2 regions of the [Micrococcus luteus] ATCC 49442 genome follow, and region 2 is predicted to be linked to the other one. Evidence: riboswitches for the same ligand, from Rfam matches in the RefSeq annotation. Region 2 holds a riboswitch; the other holds the start of a gene.
What was found. Region 2 has a riboswitch for glycine ahead of gcvP (aminomethyl-transferring glycine dehydrogenase). Riboswitches for the same ligand answer to the same signal wherever they lie in the genome.
Positions count from the first base shown of each region.

Region 1 (3,407 bases), 1.2 Mb from region 2:
AACACCGGGTGCTGCATAAATTCGGAGGTGCGGAGCACCTCTGCGGGCAGCTCGAAGCCCTTGGCCTCGACTACCGGGCCGGCGCCGAAGGCGACGGCAACAGCGGACAGGACATCCGCCGTCGTGGTTTCATCAACGGACACACCGATGGTGTCCTCATCGATGTGGCGCAGGTTGATCCCGCGTGCTTCGGCGGCGGCGATGACCTTGCCGGCCTTGCCCGGGACGGACACGGTGACGGTGTCGAAGAAGGTCCCGGTGGCCAGTTCGCGGCCGGCGACCTTCAGCGTGGTGGCGAGGGCGCGGGCGTGGTTGTGGACGCGTTCGGCGATCGCCTTCAGCCCGTCCGGGCCGTGGTAGACGGCGTAGAACGAGGACACGATGGCCAGCAGGGCCTGCGCCGTGCAGATGTTCGAGGTCGCCTTCTCCCGGCGGATGTGCTGCTCACGGGTCTGCAGCGCCAGACGGTACGCCGGAACACCGGCGTCGTCCTTGGACACACCCACCAGGCGGCCGGGCATGGACCGCTCCAGCCCCATCGCCACCGCCATGTAGGCCGCGTGCGGGCCGCCGAAGAACAACGGGACACCGAAACGCTGGGTGGAACCGACCGCGATGTCAGCACCCTGCTCACCCGGAGGGATGATCAGGGTCAGCGCCAGCAGGTCCGCCGCGACCGTGACCAGAGCACCGCGCTCCTTGGCAGCGGCGATGACCTCGGCGTGGTTGAACACGCGGCCGGACACGCCGGGCTGCTGCAGCACGATGCCGTTGATGACACCCTCGGGCAGGCCCTTGGACAGGTCAGAAACCTCCACCTCGAAACCGAGGGCCTCGGCGCGGCCCTTCACGATCGCGATGGTCTGCGGCATGACATCGGCATCCAGGACGGTCTTGCCGTCCACGGCAGCCTTGTTTTTGTTGGCCCGACGCATCATCAGGACGGCCTCAGCCACGGCGGTGGCTTCATCCAGCAGGGAGGCATTGGCGATGGGCAGGCCCACCAGGTCCTGGACCATGGTCTGGAAGTTCAGCAGCGCCTCAAGCCGGCCCTGGGAAATCTCGGGCTGGTACGGCGTGTACGCGGTGTACCAGGCCGGCGCTTCAAGAATGTTCCGGCGGATCACCGCAGGGGTGACCGTGTCGTAATAGCCCTGGCCGATCATCTGCACAGCCGTCTTATTCTTGCCCGCGAGCTTCCGCAGCTCAGCCAGGACCTCAACCTCACTCAGGGCGTCCTGGAGGGCAAGCGGCTTGGCCTGGCGGATGGAGTCGGGGACGGCAACGTCAACGAGGCCATCAACGGTGTCGTAACCGACGGCCTTGAGCATTGTTTCGATGTGCGACTGGCTGCGCGCACCGATATGCCGGTCGGCAAAAGTAGTGGGGGACGACTGAACTGTCATGAAAGGAACTCCATAATTCAGGTGGCGTCCGCTGGGTACGCCACATTGATTCGGGTTCCTCCCCACTCTGTAGGGAACCTGAGAGTTTCCGCGTCGACCTGCTTTTGCAGGATTTCGCTTGCACCGTCGGTGAGCCCGTTGCCGGACTGCTTTCCAGAGTTGCCTAACCGCGGCGGTACGGGGGCCTGAGAGATTCCTGGGGAGGATTTGCTCCTACGGCGCCTGCTGAACGTACCGGCAGAACTCTCCCGCCGCAGATCAAAAGCATGTGCCACATAGTCCGTGACACGCCTCACAGCTTACCGCGAACAGCGTCCGCAAGCAATTTCCCGGGGCGCGCGCAGGTCATGATGAGACGGGCGTCACCCTCCCCCGGCATCGGTTGCTCCGCAGGGGCCCTTTTGGGACTCGAAAAGGACCTCTACGGAGCAATCGATCGACGATGACGCCGCCGCTCCTTTGGCGGGCTACGCTTCGGTGCCCTTGCCCCGCCGTCGTTCGTTGCGGCGCAGCTGCAGGATGCGGGCTCCGCCGGCGATGGCCACAAGGATTCCGCCGCCCACGGCAGCAATGAAGAAAGCCACACCCTGGGCGAGACTGCCCTCCCAGCCGAGGAACCTGACGGCAACCATGTCCTGGTTCTGGATAAAGAAGATGATCAGGAGCACCAGCACCGCCAGGCTGACCGCCACCGCACTCCAGATGACTGCGGCCCGGGTGATGCGGGTCCTGTCAGCGGCAGTTTTGGGAGCCGCGGTCCTGGGAGCCGGCGAACCAGACGCGGCGGACCGTTCCGAGGGCTGGGAAGGCGGAGCGGGAGGCACGTCTGAAGGTCGAAGCGGTTCTTCTGAGCTCATACCACTATTGTCCCCCCGTGCAGGAGCTTTCGGGGGCAACCGGGCCGGTGGCAAAGCGGGTGGTGCGGGTCAGGCCTGGACTTCGGCGGCCAGCGGCTGGCCGTTGTAGTACTCCAGCTGCCAACCCTCGCGGACGTGGTGGTGGGCGAGGTTGAGCACGGCGTTGTCGATGCTGTGCAGGGTGCGGCCGATGGCACGGCTGAGGCTTACCCGCAGGAGGGTGCCGTGGGCGACAACCAGGACGCGCCTGCCGCGGAACTCCTCGGCCAGCTCTTCCAGTGCGGCCAGCCCGCGGCTCGCCGCGGCATCTTCGCTCTCGGCGCCCTGGAAGCCGCCCGGAATGCGCAGGGCCTCCAGTTCGGGGCCCGCCTGCAGCCCTTCCGCCCGGCCGAAACTACGCTCCGTGAGCGCGGGGACGTGCCGGGCCACACTCAGGCCAAGCCCCTCGGCGATCAGGTTGGCGGTTTCCGCGGCACGGCTCAGGGGCGAGGTCACCACGGCGTCCCAGTCATGGCCCGAAAGGTTGGCGACGGCCTCGCGCGCCTGGCCGCGGCCGACGTCGTTCAGCGGAATGTCAGTGGCGCCCTGCAGGCGGCGCTGCGCGTTCCAGTCAGTCTGGCCATGGCGGACGAGGGCGAACGTCGTGAGGGTCATGCCTTCCATTGTCCCCGACGGCGGGAGGCTGCCGGCACAGGGCGACCTGCCCCGGCCCTCAATCCTGGTGCGGCGCAGATCCCGAGAGCGCATCGATCAGCTTGAGCCCCCGCTTGGCCCATTCGATTTCCGTCTCCGCGCGGGCAATCAGGCCTTCGTAAGTGAAGACTTTGTATTCGATAGTGCGTTGACGGTCGGCTTCGGGGGTGGCAGCCAGCCGTTTGCTCAACATCTCGTTTGTTCCTGCCCGCAACTCGGTGATCATGTCCGCCCACTGATCGCGACGCATCGTGTGATAGTCGATATGGGCCCGCATGTGCTCCCGCGCCACAGCGGGTTCCGCCCACTCCAGGTAGGCGGCCTTCAGGTGCACGGGATCGCGCTCACGGGAGTACTCCAGCGGCTCGTGCATCCAGGTACGGAACGCGTCCCGGCCGTCGTCGGTCATCCGGTACTGCGTCTTCTTGCCGCGGGGCCCCCACGAAACCTC
Region 1 covers NZ_JAAAXP010000001.1:4,253,294-4,256,700, reverse strand. The annotation lists gene gcvP (aminomethyl-transferring glycine dehydrogenase) at 1-1,406, opposite strand, end outside; glycine riboswitch at 1,570-1,667, opposite strand; gene GUV69_RS19400 (LapA family protein) at 1,874-2,263, opposite strand; gene GUV69_RS19395 (histidine phosphatase family protein) at 2,333-2,917, opposite strand; gene GUV69_RS19390 (PadR family transcriptional regulator) at 2,976-3,407, opposite strand, start outside.
Region 1: linked by a shared signal. The riboswitch ahead of gcvP (aminomethyl-transferring glycine dehydrogenase) and the one ahead of gcvP (aminomethyl-transferring glycine dehydrogenase) in region 2 are both predicted to bind glycine.

Region 2 (3,407 bases):
CATCTGCAGGCGCGATCATGGGAACCTTCATCAGGTGGTGCTCCACGAAGCCGGAGTGCGCGTCATCCGCGTCCGGGTTCTCCAGATCGGGGCGGAACATCTTGAAGACGCCCGGGTTATTCAGCATGATCGTGTCGACGTTGGTCGGCGCAAGCGCGTTGGCCCTGATGTTGTGGGGAGCGAGCTCGTTGGCCAAATTCCGCATCAGACCGATGACGCCGTGTTTCGCGGCGACGTAGTGGCCAAGGGTGTGGAGGGCCTTTAGCCCCGCCGTGGAACTGGTCAAAATGATGGACCCGCCGTTTCCGGCCTCGATCATCGACGGGACAGAAGCCCGCACTGTCTTCCAGACGCCGGTGAGGTTGACATCGATCATCGTCTGCCACGTCTCTTCATCTAGTTCGGCAAGCTGACCATAAGAGACGACGCCGGCGTTCGCCAGGATGATGTCCAGGCGGCCGAATTCGCTGACTCCGTCCTTGACGGTTGCTGTCAGGCTGTCCAGATCCCGAACGTCCACCTGGCGGGCCATAATTTTGCCGCCGACAGCTTCCACTTGACGGACTGTCTCATCAAGTTCCGCCACCGAGGCACCTTCATAAGGGATGGTGCTGATAGGCGCGCAGGCATCCACCGCGATGATGTGGGCCCCCTCGGAAGCCAAGCCGACGGCGTGCGAACGCCCCTGCCCCCGCGCAGCGCCGGTAATGAAGGCAACTTTTCCATCAAATCGTCCGGCCATCTGGACTCTCCAATCAGTAGAAATTCTGAACGCTCGGAGCGTACAGTTTGGTTTGATATCTCTTACGATACACGCCGCAGCCGAACAAAAGGAGGTCTTTTTGAAGAAAATACTCTCAAGACAGCCCAGCGACGAGTCTCCCGCGGCGCGGAAGCCAATATTTTCGGCACTGGTTGCCATTATGCTTGGCTCAGGTGTAAGTTGTGTTCGTAATCACGAAATGAGCCACTAAGCTGCAGCGGGAGAGCCTGGCACACCCCCGCCGGCGCCGTAGGAGCAAACCCTCCCTAGGAATCTCTCAGGCCCCCGTACCGCTGCAGCGCGGCAACTCTGGAAAGCAGCCCGCTAAATCCCTTCTTTGGGATGGGCTCACCGACGGTGCAAGCCGCTTCCCGCCACGACGAGGAGCAGCGGAAACTCTCAGGTCCAATACAGAGCGGGGAGGAACTCAAAATTACCGGCGCCTCATGGCGCAGGAGACAACTGGAGTTCCTAATGACCCCCAATTCCAAAGGCGCAACGTTCGTCGACCGGCATATCGGCACCCGCAAGCAGGATCATGTCGAAGTCATGCTGAAAGTTGTTGGCTACGACTCCGTCGATGCCCTGGTCGATATGGCAGTGCCGTCTAACATCCGGCAAGACTCCACCCTCGAACTGTCCCCAGCTCTTAGCGAGGTGGAGGTCCTGGCCGAGCTGCGCAGGCTCGCGGCCAAGAACAGGACCGCGGTCCAGATGATCGGGCAGGGCTACTACGACACCGTGACGCCTCCGGTGATTCGCCGCAACATCCTCGAAGCCCCGGCCTGGTACACCGCCTACACACCGTACCAGCCCGAAATCTCCCAGGGCCGGCTCGAGGCGCTGCTGAACTTCCAGACCATGGTCCAGGACCTGACTGCGCTGCCGGTGGCCAACGCGTCCCTCCTCGACGAGGCCACCGCCGTGGCTGAAGCCGTGCTGCTGATGCGCAGGGCCAACAAGGACAAGTCCGGAAAAGACGGCAGGACGGTCCTGGACGCCGACCTGCTCCCCCAGACCATCGCCATCGTCCAGGGGCGCGCCGAGGCCCTGGGCTTCGAGGTGGAAGTTGCCGACCTCACCGATGGCTTGCCTGAGGGCGCGATTAACGGGATCATTTTGCAGCAGCCAGGTGTGTCCGGCCGGGTGTGGGACCAGTCCGGTGTGATTGCCGAGGCGAAGGAACGCGGCGCGCTGGTCACCGTGGCTGCCGACCTGCTCGCCCTTACCCTGGTCACCCCGCCGGGTGAACAGGGCGCCGATATTGCCGTCGGCTCCACGCAGCGGTTCGGCGTGCCGCTGTTCTTCGGCGGCCCGCACGCCGCTTATATGGCCGTCCGGCAGGGCATGGAGCGCAACCTGCCCGGCCGGCTTGTCGGTGTTTCCAGGGACGACGCCGGTGTCCCCGCCTATCGCCTGGCCCTGCAGACCCGCGAGCAGCACATCCGCCGCGAGAAGGCCACCTCCAACATCTGCACGGCGCAGGCACTGCTGGCCATCGTCTCTTCCTTCTATGCCGTCTACCACGGCCCCGACGGACTAAAGGCGATCGCGGAAACAACGCACGGTCACGCCCGTACGCTGGCGGCATCCCTGAAGGCCGCAGGCCTTGACGTTCTGCATACAAGCTTCTTCGACACAATCACCGTACGGGTGCCCGGGAAAGCCATGTCTGTAGTCGCAGCCGCAAATGCCAAGGGAATAAATCTTAGGGCGATTGACCGAGACCTTGTCGGTGTTTCGACAGATGAAACGACTTCTGCCCAGACGATAGCGGACGTCATGTACGCGTTTTCGGTGGCCGCTGCTTACGGTGCGGGCCTAACGGACATCACAGACGGCTTTTCCTTGCCCGAGTCCGTGCTGCGCACATCGTCCTATCTGCAGCATCCGGTGTTCAACACGCACCGGTCCGAAACCCAACTTCTGCGCTACATCCGAAAGCTCTCGGACCGTGACCTTGCTTTGGACCGCACCATGATCCCGCTGGGTTCCTGCACGATGAAGTTGAACGCCACCGCCGAGATGGAAGCCATCTCCTGGCCGGAGTTCGCCTCCATCCACCCGTTCGCTCCGGACTCCCAGACTGCGGGCTGGCGTGAACTGATTTCCGGGCTGGAGGCTGATCTTGCGGAGATCACCGGCTACGACCAGGTCTCGGTCCAGCCTAATGCCGGGTCCCAGGGTGAGCTGGCCGGGTTGCTGGCGATCCGCGGTTACCACCATTCCCGCGGTGACAGCCAGCGCAACATCTGCCTGATCCCGGCCTCGGCGCATGGCACCAACGCTGCCTCAGCCGTGCTCGCGGGCATGAAAGTTGTTGTGGTGGCCACCGCAGCCGACGGCACCATCGATCATGCTGACCTCTACGCGAAGATCGACGCGCACAAGGATGCCCTGTCCTGCATCATGATCACCTACCCGTCCACCCATGGTGTGTACGACGGGGATGTCCGTGAAGTTTGTGACGCGGTGCACGATGCCGGTGGGCAGGTGTACATCGACGGCGCGAACCTCAACGCCTTGGTGGGCCTGGCCCAGCCGGGCAAGTTCGGCGGGGACGTGTCGCACCTGAACCTGCACAAGACGTTCTGCATCCCGCACGGCGGCGGCGGACCCGGTGTCGGCCCCGTCGCAGCCAAAG
Region 2 covers NZ_JAAAXP010000001.1:3,082,517-3,085,923, forward strand. The annotation lists gene GUV69_RS14070 (mycofactocin-coupled SDR family oxidoreductase) at 1-922, opposite strand, end outside; glycine riboswitch at 972-1,066, shown strand; glycine riboswitch at 1,067-1,187, shown strand; gene gcvP (aminomethyl-transferring glycine dehydrogenase) at 1,238-3,407, shown strand, end outside.